2 regions of the Streptomyces sp. NPDC058157 genome follow, and region 1 is predicted to be linked to the other one. Evidence: predicted binding sites of a transcription regulator. Region 1 holds the regulator's gene; the other holds the start of a gene.
The links. The regulator HrcA, encoded in region 1, represses chaperone genes, less so after heat shock. The targets are predictions, from matches to a motif close to TTNGCACTCNGNNNNNCNGAGTGCNAA.
Positions count from the first base shown of each region.

Region 2: the regulator HrcA is predicted to act here: its motif matches at 1,098-1,124, upstream of groL (chaperonin GroEL).

Region 1 is NZ_JBHVUQ010000012.1:43,078-46,262, reverse strand. It holds gene ACFVXK_RS05385 (DUF3097 domain-containing protein) at 1-46, opposite strand, end outside; gene ACFVXK_RS05380 (MBL fold metallo-hydrolase) at 75-806, opposite strand; gene hrcA (heat-inducible transcriptional repressor HrcA) at 988-2,004, shown strand; gene dnaJ (molecular chaperone DnaJ) at 2,005-3,141, shown strand.
Region 2 is NZ_JBHVUQ010000019.1:4,328-7,512, forward strand. It holds gene thrC (threonine synthase) at 1-63, shown strand, start outside; gene ACFVXK_RS07225 (MoaD/ThiS family protein) at 100-378, shown strand; gene ACFVXK_RS07230 (cold-shock protein) at 761-967, shown strand; gene groL (chaperonin GroEL) at 1,321-2,940, shown strand; gene ACFVXK_RS07240 (Uma2 family endonuclease) at 3,037-3,185, opposite strand, start outside.

The DNA.
Region 1 (3,185 bases):
TGGGGCGCTTCCACTGCGGGGTCAGGTCGGGGGAGTACTCGCGCATCCGGCCGACACTAGGAGCGCGGCCGCGCTCACGCCCGCGACACGCCGAACCGGTCCGCCAGTGTGGCGCGTTGCGCACGCACGAAGCCCGCGTCCACCACCGCTCCGTGACCCGGTACGTACAGCGCGTCCTCCCCGCCCAGCGACAGCAGCCGGTCCAGCGCCGCAGGCCACTGCCCCGGCACCGCGTCCGAGCCCGCCTGCGGCTCCCCGGACTCCTCGACCAGGTCCCCGCAGAACACCGTCTCCCGCTCGCCCGGCACGAACACCGCCAGGTCGTGTTCGGAGTGCGCGGGCCCCACGTTCGCCAGCAGCACCTGGACCCCGCCGAGCTCCAGCGTCCACTCGCCCGACACCAGGTGGCCGGGGGCCGTGAGCAGGTCGCAGGCCTCGGCGGCCTCGTCCTCCGACAGCCCCTGCGCCACCGCGCTCGCCCGGAGCTCCTCCCGGCCCCCGGGCGTCGCCAGCAGCCGGTCCAGACCCACCGCGCCGTAGAGCCGGGCGCCCGAGAAGGCCGGAGCGCCCAGCACGTGGTCGAAATGTCCGTGTGTGAATGCGATATGGGTCACGTGCCGGCCGGTCAGCCGCTCCGCCTCGGCGCGGATCGCCGCCCCCTCGCGCACGCTCGATCCGGGGTCGATCAGGAGCACCGAGTCGTCCCCCACCACCAGTCCCACCGTGCAGTCCCACACCGGGAGCCGTCGCCGGCCCACCCGCGCGGTCACCCGTTCCCAGCCCGCCTCTTCCCAACGTACGTCCATGCCGCGACGCTACCCTGGCGGGCCGCCCTTGCCCGCGGCGTACTACCCGGCCGTACACTGACCGGGGGATCTCTGGCACTCGGCCGAGCAGAGTGCCAACCGATCAAGACCGCAGGACCGCAACACGGACGACCGCCCGACCCGACCGCCCGACGACCGACCGCATCCGGAGGTGTGCGCGATGCTCAGTGAACGCAGACTCGAAGTGCTGCGCGCCATCGTCCAGGACTACGTCGGGACGGAGGAGCCCGTCGGCTCCAAGGCCCTCACCGAGCGGCACAAGCTGGGCGTCTCACCGGCCACCGTGCGCAACGACATGGCCGTGCTGGAGGAGGAGGGCTACATCGCCCAGCCCCACACCAGCGCCGGCCGGATCCCCACCGACAAGGGCTACCGCCTCTTCGTCGACAAGCTGGCCGGCGTCAAGCCGCTGTCGACCCCCGAGCGCCGGGCCATCCAGAACTTCCTCGACGGGGCCGTCGACCTCGACGACGTCGTCGGCCGCACGGTGCGGCTGCTCGCGCAGCTGACCCGCCAGGTCGCCGTCGTCCAGTACCCGTCGCTGACCCGCTCCACCGTCCGGCACGTCGAGCTGCTGTCGCTGGCCCCGGCCCGGCTGATGCTCGTGCTGATCACCGACACCGGACGGGTCGAGCAGCGCATGGTCGACACCCAGACCCCGTTCGGCGAGAACTCCCTCGCCGACCTGCGGGCACGGCTCAACAGCCGGGTCGTCGGCCGGCGTTTCACCGACGTCCCGAACCTGGTGCAGGACCTGCCGGAGTCGTTCGAGATCGACGACCGGGCCACCGTCAAGGCGGTGCTCGCGACCCTCCTCGAAACGCTGGCCGAGGAGGCGGAGGAGCGGCTGATGATCGGCGGCACCGCCAACCTCACTCGCTTCGGACATGACTTTCCCTTGACGATCAGGCCCGTCCTCGAAGCCCTCGAGGAGCACGTGGTGCTCCTCAAGCTGCTGGGCGAGGCCGGGGAGTCGGGGATGGCCGTACGGATCGGGCACGAGAACGCCTACGAGGGGCTCAACTCCACGTCGGTCGTGTCCGTCGGCTACGGTTCGGGCGGCGAAGCAGTCGCCAAACTCGGCGTGGTCGGACCGACCCGCATGGACTACCCCGGAACGATGGGAGCGGTACGCGCAGTGGCACGTTACGTCGGACAGATCCTGGCGGAGTCGTAAGTGGCCACGGACTACTACGCCGTACTCGGCGTGCGCCGCGACGCATCGCAGGACGAGATCAAGAAGGCCTTCCGCCGCCTCGCCCGTGAACTCCACCCGGACGTGAACCCGGACCCGAAGACGCAGGAGCGCTTCAAGGAGATCAACGCGGCCTACGAGGTCCTCTCGGACCCGCAGAAGAAGCAGGTCTACGACCTCGGCGGCGACCCGCTGTCCTCCTCGGGCGGCGGCGGGGCCGGCGGCTTCGGAGCGGGCGGCTTCGGCAACTTCTCCGACATCATGGACGCCTTCTTCGGCCAGTCCCAGCAGCGCGGCCCGCGCTCGCGGACCCGCCGCGGCCAGGACGCCATGATCCGCCTGGACCTGGAGCTGGACGAGGCCGCCTTCGGCACGACCAAGGAGATCCAGGTCGACACCGCCGTGGTGTGCGGCACCTGCTCCGGCGAGGGCGCCGCCCCCGGCACCTCCGCGCAGACCTGTGACATGTGCCGCGGCCGCGGTGAGGTCTCGCAGGTCACCCGGTCCTTCCTGGGCCAGGTCATGACCTCGCGCCCCTGCCCGCAGTGCCAGGGCTTCGGCACCGTGGTCCCGACCCCGTGCCCCGAGTGCGCGGGCGACGGCCGGGTCCGCTCCCGCCGCAGCCTGACGGTCAAGATCCCGGCCGGCGTCGAGAACGGCACCCGGATCCAGCTCGCGGGCGAGGGCGAGGTCGGCCCCGGCGGCGGCCCCGCCGGCGACCTCTACGTGGAGATCCACGAGCTGCCGCACCCGACCTTCCAGCGGCGCGGGGACGACCTGCACTGCACGGTCACCATCCCCATGACGGCGGCGGCCCTGGGCACCAAGTGCCCGCTGGAGACGCTGGACGGCATGGAGGAGATCGACATCCGGCCCGGCACCCAGTCCGGCCAGGCGATCCCGCTGCACGGGCGCGGCGTCACGCACCTGCGCGGCGGCGGCCGCGGCGACCTGATCGTCCACGTCGAGGTCACCACCCCCGGCAAGCTGGACGCCCAGCAGGAGGAGCTGCTGCGCCAGCTCGCCAAGCTGCGCGGCGAGGAGCGGCCCATGGGCCAGTTCGCGCCGGGCCAGCAGGGCCTGTTCAGCCGCCTGAAGGACGCGTTCAACGGCCGCTGACCGCTCGGCGGACGGACGGCCGCGAGAGCCCGGTACGGGAGACC
Region 2 (3,185 bases), on a different contig from region 1:
AGCGGCCAGACCGCCACCATCCGCCCGAGCCTGGACGCGTTCCGCGCCGCCGGCCTGGCCTGACCCTTCCCTCGCACTCCACGGAAAGGCGGTAGCGCCATGAGCGTCAACGTCCGCATCCCCACCATCCTGCGCACCTACACCGGCGGCGCCGCCGAGGTCCCGGCCGAGGGCGCGACCCTGGCCGAGGTCATCGCCTCCCTGGAGGCGAGCCACCCGGGCATCGCCGCGCGCGTCCTGGACGACCAGGGCAAGCTGCGCCGCTTCGTGAACGTCTACGTGAACGACGACGACGTGCGCTTCGAGGGCGGCCTGCAGACGGCGACGCCGGACGGCGCGGGCGTCTCGATCATCCCCGCCGTCGCGGGCGGCTGCTGACCCGACCGAATCAGAATTGCCCCCTCCGCTAAAAGCGGAGGGGGCAATTCTGCTTGATTGGGCGCGGTAGAGTTGGGGAAGTCCCCTCCGCTGTTCTTGCCCGCCGCATATGAACGGGCTGCGTGAGGGTTGACATTGAGTCAACATGCGTGCGCCTTTTGGGGCATTGGTGCGGTTCGTCTGGCCCGACTTGCCCAGGAATACGCCAACTTTTCAGCCCATTTCCACGTTTGTTCGTGTCCAGATTTCTCGTCGGAATGACCTGTTGCAGACAGCAGCGGTGCAGATACATTCAGCCCCGGTCGAGGCGTTCCGGCGCAAGTTCTGACCCGGGTCCGCGAAGTGCGGACCTGCGCAAGGGCCAGTAATAGGGGAGTTAGGCATGGCTCAGGGCACCGTCAAGTGGTTCAACGCGGAGAAGGGCTACGGCTTCATCGCGGTCGACGGTGGTGCGGATGTGTTCGTCCACTACAGCGCCATCCAGATGGACGGGTACCGCACCCTTGAAGAGGGTCAGCGGGTCGAGTTCGAGATCTCGCAGGGCCAGAAGGGTCCGCAGGCTGACATGGTCAAGCTCGCGGCCGGCTGAGTCGAAGCGCGATCGGCCACCGACGCACGCACCAACACGTGAGGGGCCCCATCCCGGTCGGGATGCGGGCCCCTCACGTATGTGCCGACCCGGCGGTGGCCCGGCGCCGGCCCGGCATGTCTCGAAGCCGCTTGCACTCGTGGGGGCCGAGTGCTAATCATTGGCGTTAGCACTCTCCGGGTGAGAGTGCTACAAGACGAGGACCGGGCCGGTGAGGCCCGCAGGGTCCGGCGGGAAGGAACCGCCGGGCCGGCAGGCCGTCCGTCGCGGGCGCGGGCGCGGTCCGGAGCAATCCACCCTCCCCTGGTGCCTGGCGGCGCGGGGGGAACCCCAGTCCTGGAGGACCACTTCAGATGGCCAAGATCATTGCCTTCAACGAGGAGGCCCGGCGCGGTCTCGAGCGTGGCATGAACCAGCTCGCGGACGCCGTCAAGGTCACCCTTGGCCCCAAGGGTCGCAACGTCGTCCTTGAGAAGAAGTGGGGTGCGCCCACGATCACCAACGACGGCGTCTCCATCGCCAAGGAGATCGAGCTCGAGGACCCGTACGAGAAGATCGGCGCCGAGCTGGTCAAGGAAGTCGCCAAGAAGACGGACGACGTCGCCGGCGACGGTACGACCACCGCCACCGTCCTCGCCCAGGCGCTCGTCCGCGAGGGTCTGCGCAACGTGGCCGCCGGTGCCAACCCGATGGCCCTCAAGCGCGGTATCGAGAAGGCCGTCGAGGCCGTCTCCGCCGCCCTGCTCGCGCAGGCGAAGGATGTCGAGACCAAGGAGCAGATCGCTTCCACGGCCTCCATCTCCGCCGCCGACACCCAGATCGGCGAGCTCATCGCCGAGGCCATGGACAAGGTCGGCAAGGAAGGCGTCATCACCGTCGAGGAGTCCCAGACCTTCGGTCTGGAGCTTGAGCTCACCGAGGGCATGCGCTTCGACAAGGGCTACATCTCGGCGTACTTCGCCACCGACATGGAGCGTATGGAGGCGTCGCTCGACGACCCGTACATCCTGATCGTCAACTCCAAGATCGGCTCGGTCAAGGACCTGCTGCCGCTCCTGGAGAAGGTCATGCAGTCCGGCAAGCCGCTGCTGATCATCGCCGAGGACGTCGAGGGCGAGGCCCTGTCGACCCTGGTCGTCAACAAGATCCGCGGCACCTTCAAGTCCGTCGCCGTCAAGGCCCCGGGCTTCGGCGACCGCCGCAAGGCCATGCTCGGCGACATCGCCATCCTCACGGGCGGCACGGTCATCTCCGAGGAGGTCGGCCTCAAGCTGGAGAACGCCGGTCTCGACCTGCTCGGCCGCGCCCGCAAGGTCGTCATCACCAAGGACGAGACCACCATCGTCGACGGTGCCGGTGACAGCGACCAGGTCCAGGGCCGCGTCAACCAGATCCGCGCCGAGATCGAGAACTCCGACTCGGACTACGACCGCGAGAAGCTCCAGGAGCGCCTCGCGAAGCTGGCCGGCGGCGTGGCCGTCATCAAGGCCGGTGCCGCGACCGAGGTCGAGCTCAAGGAGCGCAAGCACCGCATCGAGGACGCCGTTCGCAACGCGAAGGCGGCCGTCGAGGAGGGCATCGTCGCCGGCGGTGGCGTGGCCCTGCTGCAGGCCTCCTCGGTCTTCGAGAAGCTGGAGCTCTCGGGTGACGAGGCGACCGGCGCCAACGCCGTGAAGCTCGCGCTGGAGGCCCCGCTGAAGCAGATCGCCGTCAACGGTGGTCTCGAGGGTGGCGTCGTCGTGGAGAAGGTGCGCAACCTGGCCGTCGGCCACGGTCTGAACGCCGCCACGGGCGAGTACGTCGACATGATCGCCGAGGGCATCATCGACCCGGCGAAGGTCACGCGCTCCGCGCTGCAGAACGCCGCGTCCATCGCCGCGCTCTTCCTGACCACCGAGGCCGTCATCGCCGACAAGCCGGAGAAGGCCGCCGCCGCTCCGGGCGGCATGCCGGGCGGTGACATGGACTTCTGATCGGCCCCTGGCTGATCGGCTGTTCTCGAACGAGGGCGGCACCCCTTCCGGCCGGAGGGGGTGCCGCCCTCGGGCGTTTGTGGGGGAGGTGCGGGCTCAGTTCGCGTAGTCCTTGAGCTTCTCCGTCTCCAGGGTGATGCCCACGGGGTCGGGCAGCACGATCGTCTCCCCGTAGGCGTACGGCGCGGACTGCCGGTACCTCCCGTCTTCGGGATCGCTGTGGACGGTCAGGGTGTCCGCGTCCC